DNA from 2 places in the Paenibacillus sp. FSL R10-2778 genome. Region 2 is predicted to be linked to the other one. Evidence: riboswitches for the same ligand, from Rfam matches in the RefSeq annotation. Region 2 holds a riboswitch; the other holds the start of a gene.
What was found. Region 2 has a riboswitch for cobalamin ahead of NST40_RS03885 (S-layer homology domain-containing protein). Riboswitches for the same ligand answer to the same signal wherever they lie in the genome.
Positions count from the first base shown of each region.

Region 1: it holds a riboswitch for cobalamin, as region 2 does, so the genes downstream of both, NST40_RS04555 (DUF4430 domain-containing protein) here and NST40_RS03885 (S-layer homology domain-containing protein) in region 2, are expected to answer to the same signal.

Region 1 covers NZ_CP151956.1:1,048,849-1,055,144, forward strand. The annotation lists gene NST40_RS04550 (glycosyltransferase) at 1-2,400, shown strand, start outside; cobalamin riboswitch at 2,528-2,731, shown strand; gene NST40_RS04555 (DUF4430 domain-containing protein) at 2,901-5,465, shown strand; gene NST40_RS04560 (methyl-accepting chemotaxis protein) at 5,669-6,296, shown strand, end outside.
Region 2 covers NZ_CP151956.1:879,803-886,098, forward strand. The annotation lists gene NST40_RS03870 (hypothetical protein) at 1-129, shown strand, start outside; gene NST40_RS03875 (transposase) at 151-444, shown strand; gene NST40_RS03880 (cellulase family glycosylhydrolase) at 514-2,235, opposite strand; cobalamin riboswitch at 2,577-2,778, shown strand; gene NST40_RS03885 (S-layer homology domain-containing protein) at 2,941-6,296, shown strand, end outside.

The DNA.
Region 1 (6,296 bases), 170 kb from region 2:
TTGTCCGCGCGGGCGGTGGAGCTTACAGAAATTCTGTATAGCGTGCTGCCGTATGAATTCCGCCGTAGATTAGGCGTGATTACGTATGCGAATGAACCGCAAAGCCGTAAATATATACATCTTAGCTTTGTGGAAAAAGGTTCACTTCGTCCCGGTGACCGCAGTATTGAGAAGGATTATACCTTTGATTTGGCTTCCGGACGGATGGGGAATGTCGATTTTGGCGAGACCCGCCAGCCTTATGCTGATTTGGTGTGGAAGCTGTTACTGCTGAATCCAGGAGATATTAACGACTTCGTAAGCTTCGCCGATCAGATTCTGCGTGGAGAGAGTCCTGAGCACAAGCTAACCCTTTCTTTCTATAATGAGCTGGCTATATTTTATGAGATTGAGCAAGGGAACGAGCATTTATATACGGAAAACAAGAGTGCGGTGCTAAGTGGTTTGCTTTCTTACCTTAAACCAGACGGTGCAATTCATTCTAGAATCCGCTTGAATGATATTTTCCTAGAAAGATTTGACCGGGAATTTGATCTGATTCGGCAAAGAAATGTGCCAGATCCGGCGATTATGGAATGCTTTAAAGAGTATTTTGTACTTAAGGATCACAATTACAGGGTCAGAATCGTGGATTATTTCATCAATGGGATGCTTCATAGTGTGGAAGCGGGCCGCAAGGATATTTTGAGTGCTGCTTACGGGATCATTGAGAGTAATGATGAGTTAAGTGCAGCTTACTTCCAGCGCGTGATGTCTGAAACTTATTTCCGTAAGCAGCTGCTTGAGCCTTACATGGAATCAAGACTAGCTGCGGCGTCCAGATCTGCGGATATTCTGAGCTTTGTGCTCCATTGGGGGCGGTTCCTGCCAGTGGCGTTAGAGCAGTCTTTTGCTCAAAATGCTGTGAAGGATTATTTGCTAGAAAAGCTCCAGCTGGAGCATGATCCGGTGGCTTCTGTGGCGGAAATTCATGAAATTGTAGATAAGGCAGAAAAAGATCGCCGCAAAGGAACAGGAGTTGCTCCTAAGGCACTCTCCCTAATGCAGGATCTTGCTGCTTCAGCAGATAGATTCTTACTGAACCGCTTATCGCTTTCTGATATGACGCAGGAGGAGCTTCTGGAGGTAGTTTTTTTACGGTATGGTAATGTTGTCGATTGGCAGCCGCCACTGGATAGGATTAGCAAGCAGAAAGAGAATGCGCTGCGTGCCGCTTACCGCTGGTTTGGTGAAGAGAAGCCGAATGAGGAGATTTTTACAGGATTGTCTCCGCAGGAACTAGACGATGTGCAGCTACTGGGTCGTCGTTTGCTAAAAGAGGCGCGTGTTCTGGAACCCTTTGAACGGCTTCCGCTAGCCTTTTACTATACAACTCAGCGTGAAGGGGGTCCGCTGGATTACGATGCGCTTCTGGAGCTGTTAAAGCGTAAAGCCGGTTCCGACAAAGAAATCATCTATCGGTTTTTTGCTTGGTCGCAAGGCAATCCTTTATTTACGGTTTCGAATAAAAAGCTGCAACCGGGTTACCGTAAGGCGATTCTGAAGTATTTCCTGAGCAGTGATCGTGAAGCGTTCAAGAATCGGGAATTCCGAAAGAACTATGTCGCGGCAGCTCGGCCTGCTCTGCAAAATGTGTACAATGAAGCCCGCTCCCAACTGGCTTCCCCGCTGGCGCGCTGGATCAGCCGCAGCCGATTTCGACTCTTAATCTCCGGCTCCATTACGGGTATTCTGGTGATTATTGCAATTATCGTATTCAGTATGCTGCGTCCGGATGATACGAAGACGGCTCTGCCGGGGACAAGCCCTGAGCCGACCCCTGTCCAGAGTGCAGGCAATATGCTGCCTCCGGCTTCAGTATACTTGAAGGATCAGAGCGTCGAAGGAGATAAGGGGAGCAGCATATTGGTGTTCACCTTCGCAAGTGCAGATGACTGTGTGCAGTTTCAACCGACTGAGGTTAGTTTAATGTCTTCGTCTACAGAGATAGATAAAAGCTTTAAGGTCGCTGCTACAAATGGCACTTGTCCAGTGCCGTCAACGGATGGGACGGATGAGGGAAACACCGCTGACGAGTCAGATACCGCTGGCACTACTGGAGGAACAGCAGAAGGTGCAGATGCTACTAATTCTGTAGCTGATGCATCTCCGTCTCCTACGCCTTCCTCTGATACTGAGAACAGTACTGGGTTACCTTCCGCAACAGCTGTGACTGAAGGTGAACAACCTTCCTATCAGGTTGAGGTTACATTGGAGTCTGGAGCGACAATTCTAGAGAAAAGTATGATCAAAGCCGGAAGATTTACATTGATCGTAGATCTCGATCCTAATATTCCACCAGCTTCTGATTCAAGTGCTGAACCCTCCCCGACTGCAAGTCCGGATGGAACAGTCGAATAACAAGCTTTCTGAACAGCAATAACTACCGGAAGGTGGCGTATTGCTGTTCATTTTTTTGCTGCCCATACTAAGCTTTTCTATAGACATGCTATGTATTAATAGATATGATTATGGATGTCAAAATAAGATACTACATACTGGAAAAGGTGCAGACTAAATCAATCTAGTCGTCTGCTTAAAAGGGAAGTCCGGTGCAAGAGTCCGGCGCGGTCCCGCCACTGTATGTGCGGAGCGTTTCTTCTATAAGCCACTGCCCCGAAGGTAGGGTGGGAAGGTGAAGAACAGCGATGAAGCATTAGCCAGGAGACCTGCCTTTTTCGTGAGCGTTTCTATTCTTCGTGGGGTAAGAATGTGGAACATATACAGATGGACTGTTGGCAGGAAGCAAGCGCCGCAGCCTCAATTTGTAATCTTCCCTGACCGCCCTCCAAAGGGGCGGTCTTTATGTTATGCGTCTTATTCCCGGCAGTACCCATTCTTATACAGAAAGAGGTTAAACAATGAAGAAAATCATGTCTTCCAAGTTTGTAGCACTTGGGCTGGCCTTATTCATGGTCATTTCAATTCTAGGAACATCTCTTGCTCCGGCGGGACAAATATTTGCAGAAGCGAGCGCTGGCGCCGGTCTGGAGGCAACTGCCGCGGAGCGGATTAATGTTGCGGATGCGACTTATGCGGCTGCAGAATATCTCTTGAAAGGTGGCGTGCAATCGGATTGGCAAGCCATTGGATTAGCGCAAGCAGGGTACAAGCTGCCGGCTAGTTACCTTTCAGAGCTTGAGAAAAAAGTAAAGGATGCAGCTGGCGATTTCACCAATGTAACCGATTATGCTCGAATCGTGCTCGCAGTGAGAGCGATTGGTGCAGATCCTACTAGCTTTGCTGGTAACGGAACGACTCCTGGCTATAATCTGATTGAGAAAATTTATAATAATAGCAAGCTCAGTGAACAGACGCTTAATAATCCGGTATATGCTTTACTTGCGCTGGATTCTGGTAAATATAATATCCCAAGTGACGCGAAATGGACGGCGGATAAGCTCCTTACGGAGATTCTCTCCAAACAGAATCCGGATGGGGGCTTTGCACTAACCTCAGGTGCAAGTGAGCCTGATATGACAGCGATAACCTTGACGGCTCTGGCGGCACATAAAAATAATCCCGAAGCCTACTTAGCAGGGCTACAAGCCGTAGCTTGGTTATCTACAGCTCAAGATAGCCATGGGGGTTACGGTGACAGTGCTGAAAGTAGCGCACAAGCAATCCTTGGACTCACCTCCTTCGGAGTTGATCCTAGTGGATTAGAATACACCAAAAACAAAGTGGATCTAATGGAGAACCTGCTTAGCTATCGTCTAGCTGATGGTAGCTTCACCCATAGCCGTGGTGGAAGCAGTAATATTCTGGCGACAGAGCAAGGTCTTCAGGCGCTGGTTGCCTATAATTTGCTATATAAAGGAAGCAACAGTAAGCTATACGATTTTTCCAAATCCTCCATTCAGAGCTCACTCATCTACGCTCCAGTAACGATTGAGGGACCACAGGCCACGTTGGCACAAGGGTACGCCTATGCTGGCAACGCACTTGGAGCGTTAGAGAAGCTGGCGCTTCAAACGAACTTGCCGATCACAAATCCTTCGGGCAGTTATGTGACTGGCATCGGAAGTATTGCTGCTGGAAGCTTTGGTGGTTATGACGGATGGATGTATGTTGTATCACGTGACGGAAAATGGATTAATCCCGATGTAGGCATGAGTGATTTTGTACTTAAAGATTCAGATCAGGTACTGGTTTATTATGCCGGAGATGACACTAAGCTTGTGGATTCCGTTACGCTTTCCAAAGCAAATCTTAAAGAGGGCGATTCCTTTACCGTCACTGTAACTAGTAAGACGTGGAAATGGGACGCTGCTACGAACACTTCCTCTCCTGTAACTGCAAAAGCTGCGGGTGTTCAGGTCCAAATTGGAGCTCAGACGGTAACGACGAATGCTAAAGGTGAGGCCGTATTCTCAGGAAATATGCCCGCAGGTGACTATACACTGACTGTAACTGGCTACCGTGAAGGCAAAGCCCCAACGATTGCTAAATATACAAAAGCTCTAAAAGTGATTTCTAAGAATGTAACAGCTTCGCTAACCGTTGAAGGCCCGGAAGGGTTGATTAGTGAGGGGACTTTGAAAGCCTCCAATGCCCTTGAAGCGTTGCAACAACTAGGGTCTACCGATGATTTTAAAGTAGATATCACCAAATCGTCTTATGGCAACTTTGTATCAGGTATCCATGGAGTTTCGCAAGGTACTTACGACGGATGGTGGAGCTTCGTGGTATCACGCGGCGGGGAGTGGATATATCCAAGTGTGGGTATGGATGCGTTCGAACTACAGGAATCCGATCGTGTACTTGTCTATTATGCAGGAGAAAATACACAGGTTGTAGATGCTGTGGTGCTTACCCCATCACAGCCAAAAGCTAATGAAGCTTTTACTGTAAAGGTTTCACAGAAAAAGTGGGTGTGGAATCAGGAAAGCTTAACTTCTGATCCGGTTACCTCACCGGCTGCAGGTGTGCAGGTTTCGGTTGGTGATAAGAAGGTAATCACGAATGAACAAGGTGTGGCTGTTGTTGATGGGGGTCTCCCAGCAAATAGCTATACAATAACTGTTACCGGTTATGCTAAAGATAGCGTACCGAGCGTAGCGCGTTATACTCAGTCTCTGACTGTCGGATCGTCTGTTATTGCTCCAGCAAAAGCTACCGCTACCCTCTCAGTGATTGGAGATAGCCGGAAAGGAACCATCCTAGCCAGTACAACAGTAGCTCTAAAAGAGGGCGAAACGGCTTATAGCTTACTAGTCAGTCAATTAGGGACTAAGGTAGTATCATCCGGCAACGCTGGAAGCATCTACGTGAAATCTATTGACGGGTTGGCTGAATTTGATGGAGGTCCAAGCAGCGGATGGAAGTATAAAACGAACCGGGATGCTGATCCAAGCATCAGTGCAGACAGTTATATTTTGCAGAACGGTGATACTTTGTACTGGTACTATACCTCTGGAGAATAAGGAAGAGGAAGTTTGATTAGGCGGGCACACATGGATTCGGAGTAATAGCGGATCGGGTGCCCGCCCTTTTTATATTTGAGGAAAGTCGTTTTATGACAATATATACTTTTATTCGACACAATATTTTAAAAATCATCAAACTCTTAGCCCTTCCGACCGATAAAAATAGATAGATCATAAGATAATGTGAAGGCGGAGTGTAGATGAAAAATTTGAAAGTGAAATACAAAATAGGGCTGCTTTTGGTATTCGCAGTAATTATGGTGAATGCTGTAGGGGGCATAGGCATCATCACAATGAACAAAATGGCCGAAAAGACAAATGAGACATATAATGAAAATTTATTGCCTGTTTCTTACGTAGGGCAGATGCGTACGAATAATCGGGCTATTGAATCCTATCTTTTGGAGCGTTTGATTAGCGTTGATGCCAGCAAAAACAAAGAACTTTCTGAGAGTATCCAAGTGAAGGTTCAAGATAATAATGAACTTATGAACAAGGTGAAAGCGATTCAGTATAATGATCCTGCTATTGTAAGTAAAATCAAAGAGTATGAGTCCTTTTTGCCAGATTATCGTGCACAGCGGGATAACATTATAAAGATTGCTGATAGTAATCATAATCAAGAGGCCTATAAAGTATTTTCAGGCGAATTTAACGAATCCCGTGAAAAAATGATCAACCTGCTTAAAGGAATTAGTGATTCTTTGCTTAAAGATGCTGATGAACACAATTCAGGTTCCATGGCAACCGCTAAAAGCATGCGTGTAAACAATACCATAATGATTACTTTCGCTTGGGTGATTTGTATCTTGATTAGTATTGCAATCA
Region 2 (6,296 bases):
CAAACCTTAACGATTCCTGATCATATAGTCATTGAAGATGAAGACAAGCTCGGATTGAATAATGGCGTTGAAATCGAGTGGACGGTAAATGCAGATGGACAAATCGAAAGTGTGGAATTGGACGATTAAAAATTTACCGAGGTGAGCTGGATGAAATTTCTAATCGTACTTGGTAGTATTCTTGTTCCCATTGTTATGCTGATGTTACAGGGGAAATCGATAAAGTGGCGTATGGTTTTTAATGTTGTTTCGGTCTTAAGTGCGATTATCTTTGGAAATATTTCCGCCTTGTCGATTTACGAGATATTAAGAGATCGTGCTGTGTTTATGACCTCGATCCATGCGATATTTTTGAATCCAATGTTTCTTATTACCGGAGCCTATCTTGGCGTATATTTAATTTATCGGTTGATGATAATTTCGTATGATGAGGTTTATATGTGATAGGTAGAATACAAATAGGGATGTTCCCTGAAGGGACACCCCTATTTGTGTTGTTAACAGGACCGATGCTTAAGAGGACTTTCCTACAACGTTTGTTCCGCTCTTCGTGATCTTGTAGGTGATAATATCCCCATTCCAGAAGTGGAACTTCAGGATAACCTCGCCGTCTTTAACATCTTTAAAGAACGCGGGAAGCAGCTTGATTTCTTTAGTGTTATAAGAAGGTGAGAAGGTATTGCCGAATTCCTTAAATGGAGTCCAGTCCTGCGGACCTGCATTGCCACCAGCGGTATATACAGCTTCCATTGTGGCAAGCTGGTTACCATTAAAGGTGGTCGGAATGGCAAAGGATTCAGTCGTGCCTTTTGCATCGCTTAATTTAGCTGTATCATACACAATGACCTTAAGTCTCCACGCAACACCCTTGTTGAATTTCAGAGTCAGCACGGCATTTTCACCGTATTTTTGGGAAGCTGTGAGCTTTTTGAGTTGGCTGGCTTTGAGGGTGAGCTCCTCACCATTTAAGGTGTAATCTTTACCTTTGGTCAGATACTTTCCGTTGGCACTAATGGTGGTTAGCTTATTGCCGTTCAGGTTTAGCTTAACCTTGGTATCTTTGATTTGTGCACCTTTTTTTAGGTAGACCAAATCGCTTTCGGTGCTGGAGGAACGCTCCTTCAGACCAGACATTAATACATTGTGGAGTTCAGGATCAGACCACTTATAAGTTTTACGGTTGAAATGCTGCCCGTTATCCCAGAGCATGGAAGTCATTTTCTTTTCTTTCAAATAATAAGTCAGATACTCAAAGAATTTAAGCTTCTCGCCCTGTTCAATCACACCCGTGTCTTTATCGAACCCGAGTAAACCAAATTCACCGACGATGACAGGGATGCCTTTAGCTACAAATGTATTGTAAACGTTATCAAAAGTTTGAGTGATATCGTTTTTTGTATCTTTTTCAAACGTGGTGTAGCCGGCAATGTTCACACTAAAAGGCCAGAAGCCATAGAAGTGAACGGTCGCAATAATATTTGGATCGTTCAGAGCCGTAATCGTCTTATAGAGATGATCCATTCTTGTTTGCGTAGGTGAAGACTCTAATGAAGGTAATACAAGTGGGCGGAGGTCGTTTTTCCCACCGGATTTGCGCACGATTTGATAGAAAGAGTTATTAAGTTCAGTAAGCATTTGCTCCATTTTTGCTTCGTCTGTGCTTCCACCATCGGTGAATCGAGGTTCATTTATGCTCTCGAACATCAGCTTATCGGATTTGTCCTTGAAGCGATCGGCAATTTGAGTCCAGGCTGCATTATAACGTGCCAGCGTTTCATCGTGTTTTTCTTCCATATGGCTTACCCATAGCCAGGAATCATGATGGACATTAATCATGACATAAAGCTTGGCGTCCAGTGCCCAGCCGACAACTTCTTCCACGCGGTCGAGGTAGGCCTTTTCTAGGGTATAGTCTGGTGCCGCACCCATGTGAGTATCCCAGGTCACAGGAATCCGAATGCTTTTATAGCCTTGAGCGGCGATCTTTTTAATAAGATCTTGGGTCACACGTGGATTGCCCCAGGAGGTTTCATCCTCACCTGTAGCATCTAAAGTATTGCCAAGGTTCCATCCGGGCTGCATTTCGTCTACATAGGATTGGATCTTACTCTTTGGCGCTGCCTTAGCTTGTTGCTCGTCCTTAGTTGCAGCTGCGGCCATGGATGAGAACAGAGAGAGCAGAAGAGCGGTGACAAGTGTCAATGATAAGAAGGATTTCTGGATTCGCGTAGTCATTGAATTCTCCTTTGTGAGATAAATTTAGGATGCTTGGACCTGGCTTTGACGCTGTACTTGGTGGTTAGATGAACACAAACACCTCCAGTTTTATTTTGTAAACGCTTTCTGAATATACCCTAACATAGAATACACTTAGCGAGTACCTTACTAATTTGTGGTAAATTCATATAAGAATTAGTGATTTAAATTAATTTACCCCACAGTTGGATAAAGAAATTATTTGAATAACCCTACTCGTAGAAATTGGTTATTAAATAGGATTATCTCTAGCTGCCCGTTATACAAAAAAGAAATATAACATGACAAAAACATATATATTAGATATGATGAAGCATGAAAATTTAAAATTAGGAATAGGTGCCAACTATGAATGTTGCGGAAGTACAATCATAGATTGGTTAAATGGAAAGCGGGTGTGAATCCCGCGCGGTCCCGCCGCTGTGAAAGAGGAGTCCTTGCAAAATGCCACTGGGAAACTGGGAAGGCAGCAAGGGTGATGATACTTGAGCCAGAATATCTGCCTTTTTCTGTTACACCATCAAACTCTACGATCGATAGAGAGGTGCTTGAATAGTGTTTGCCAGCTATTATTGTGGTTCACTATCTTAACCTCTTGACGTTTATGTTGAGTGGTTTTTTTGTGGTTATGAGAAAGTTTATTCTGTTTTTTATCATAGGTATGAAGGGAAGGGTTATGGAAAAATGAAGAAACATAAGTTTTTAGCGTGGTTACTTATTGTAGCTGTATTTATTACGACATTCTCTACAAGTGTAATCCCGGCTCAAGCAGATGGAGCAAGCTCTACCCTTAAAGGGTATGTATCTGTATCCGTAGAGAAATTCACCTTAGGCCAAGGGTATATTAACGAACCTATTAAAGTTCCGATTTATGAAGGCGATAATGGCGCATCTTTAATAACACGTGCGCTAGGTGATGGGAATTATAGATATTTAGGAAATATAGATAGTGGTTTTTATTTATCAGAAGTTAAAGATAGTGGCAGAAGTGAAGTCAATATTCCACAATATATTTTAGATATGATTTCAGCCGATGGGAATACAGTCGGCACTAAAGCAGACCCAGATTGGTTAAGTCAGTTTGACTACACCTCCATGTCGGGTTGGATGTATGCAGTAAATAATGTGTTTCCTCCGTTTGGGATGACCGATTATAAGCCTCAAGACGGTGACATCATTCGAACTCAGTTCACCACTTATGGCTATGGTTCTGATCTTGGCGGCTGGGGGGAAATCCCAGTTCAACTTGCCAATAAGGATGCTTTAACTGCGGAAATCGCCGAGATTAATAGTGCCCCTAATAAAGAAACTATTTTGGACAGACCAGTAGTGCAATCGGCAGTTTATGAAGCCTATTCCGTGCTCGAAAACATGGCAAGCTCTCAAATAAGTGTAGATCATGCGCTTGTCGGTCTTAATAATGCATTAGACATTGAACCCCCTGTTATTACAGTAAGTGGCATACAAGATAAACAGGAAGTATCCAATAAAGAAATAAGCTTCAAAGTAGCTGTCACAGACAATGTATATAGTGACATTACTCCAGAAGTGAAGCTGAATGGAGTTACTTTATCACCTGCAAATGGGGAGTACAAAGCTACTCTGAATTCAGGCAGTAATGCAATTACTGTAACGGCTCTTGACGGAGCTGGAAACAAAACAAATGTAACTTATCAGGTTACTTACAAACTGGAAACTACAGTTGCCGTCAAACAACAGTTAGATAAAAACCTTGCTTATATTTTAAATACTGTAAAGAATCCAACGTTTGGAACAGGCAGCGGAGAATGGTCGATCCTTTCTCTGGCACGGGCGAACTATACAGTACCTAACGGTTATTATGATCTCTATTACAATAATGTAGCTACGAAAATAGCATCAATCATTAAAGAGGATGGAAAACTCGACGCCAATAAAAGCACAGAGAATTCCAGAGCGATTCTAGGACTTACCTCTATCGGAAAAGATATCACAAATGTTGCGGGATATGATCTGAGAAAAGCACTCGCTGATTATCAATATATCCAAAAGCAAGGCAATAATGGTCCGATTTTTGCTCTGATCGCGTTAGATAGCCATAACTATGAGATCCCTGTAGTTGATGGAGTTACAGAACAGACCACAAGAGAAAAACTAGTTCAGTACATTTTAGATAAAGAGGTTAAAAAAGGTACAGCAGAAGCTGGTGGCTGGGCATTAGGCGTAACCAAAGCCGATGTCGATATGACTGCGATGGCGATGCAAGCTCTTGCACCTTATTATGCAACCCGTGATGATGTAAAAGCTGCCGTGGATCGGGCCATCCAATGGCTGTCCGATAACCAAAACAATCAAGGCGGATTTACAAGCTGGGGAAGCACTAGCAGCGAGAGTATCTCGCAGGTAATTGTAGCCTTAACTGGTGTAGGTGTAGATCCGCACACTGACGCTAGATTTGTTAAAAGTGGAAATTCGCTTATTGATGCATTACTTAGCTTTGCTGCACCTGAGGGTGGATTTAAGCATATCCTCACAGGCAAAGTAGACAATATGGCAACGGACCAAGGTACGTATGCACTTGTGTCCTATGATCGTCTGCTCAATCATAGCAACCGTCTCTTTGATATGAATGATGTGAAACTGGAACAACCAGAAGAACCGGGGCCTGGGCAACCAGAGGGTCCGAAAGAACTTCCGTTACCTTCTGGGGAGAACCCGAAAGTTGAAATCCCAAATGACGCTAATGATTATATCGTTCCGATCAGCGCTGGAGATAGCAACAAAGAAATCACAGTAGCTATTTCAGAAGAAAATCAATCAAAGGTTAGTGTCAATTTACCAAGTAATAGCGTCCTTCCTCAGATAGAGGCCATAAAAGGTAACGTATCTGTAGTCATTCCTAAGGGTGCAAAAGTTACAAGTGGGGATGCCTCTGCGATTGAACTGATTTCAGCTTTAACCGGTGCAGAATCTGCACTAAAAGATAGTGTGAATCAGATTATTCCTGGGGACAAGAAGCTTGATAACATTCTTCAAGCATTTTCCATGGGTGGTAGTGCAAGAGTAGAATTTAGTCAATTTATTACGTTAACCTTTAAGGACCTTAAAGGAAAAGAAGCTGCTTATATTCAAAATGGCACCCCTCATGCCATTCAAAAATTTGCAAGTGATGACTTAGGTTTTGCAAGCGGTAAGTCTGAGTATGCCTATGATAGTGGAAATGACTTAATTGTAAAAACCAATCACTTCACTGACTACATTGCGTATGCTTCCAGTGCAGTACAAACACCTGGTGGCGACGGTGGTAACGGTAATGGTAGCGGAAATGGTGAAGGAAATGGCGGCAACAATGGTGGCGGAACCACTCCATCGAAACCATATGTAATCCTGTCCGTGGATAAGCTTACGATTAATAAGGGATATGTTGTTCCATCTGTACAGGTAGAGCTACAATCTGGTGACACAGTGTGGTCTGTACTAAAAAGAGTGCTGGATAGCCGCGGTATCGACTATAGAGATTCCTGGAACAGTGACTTTGGAAGTGTATATGTTGAATCCATAGCTGGTGATGGGGAATTTGACCATGGCAGCGGCAGTGGATGGATGTATAATGTGAATGGGAAATATCCTAATTATGGAGCATCTTCATATGACCTAAGTTCCGGGGACAGAATTCAGTGGCGTTATACTACGAATTTGGGTGTGGATCTAAATGCACCGATACCAACTACAAGCCCTACTCCAACCCCAACGCCTAAGCCTGGTGCTACTCCTGCTCCTGGTGGGGGAGCTAATCCGGAAGCCGGCGTTGATCCAAATGTGAGTCCTTCTCCAACAGTGACTCCTAAGGATCCTACCCAGAACACGAATGATATTAAACAACTGTATACAGATGCTGATAAGATCTCTTCCTGGGCCTATTCAGCGATTGAAACAGCTACAGTAAAAGGATATATCCAAGGTAATAATGGTCAGGTGAATCCGAAAGCTTATATCACAAGAGCGGAGTTCACTAAGATTCTCGTTTCTGCATTAGAATTTGATATTAAGAGTGATAAAGG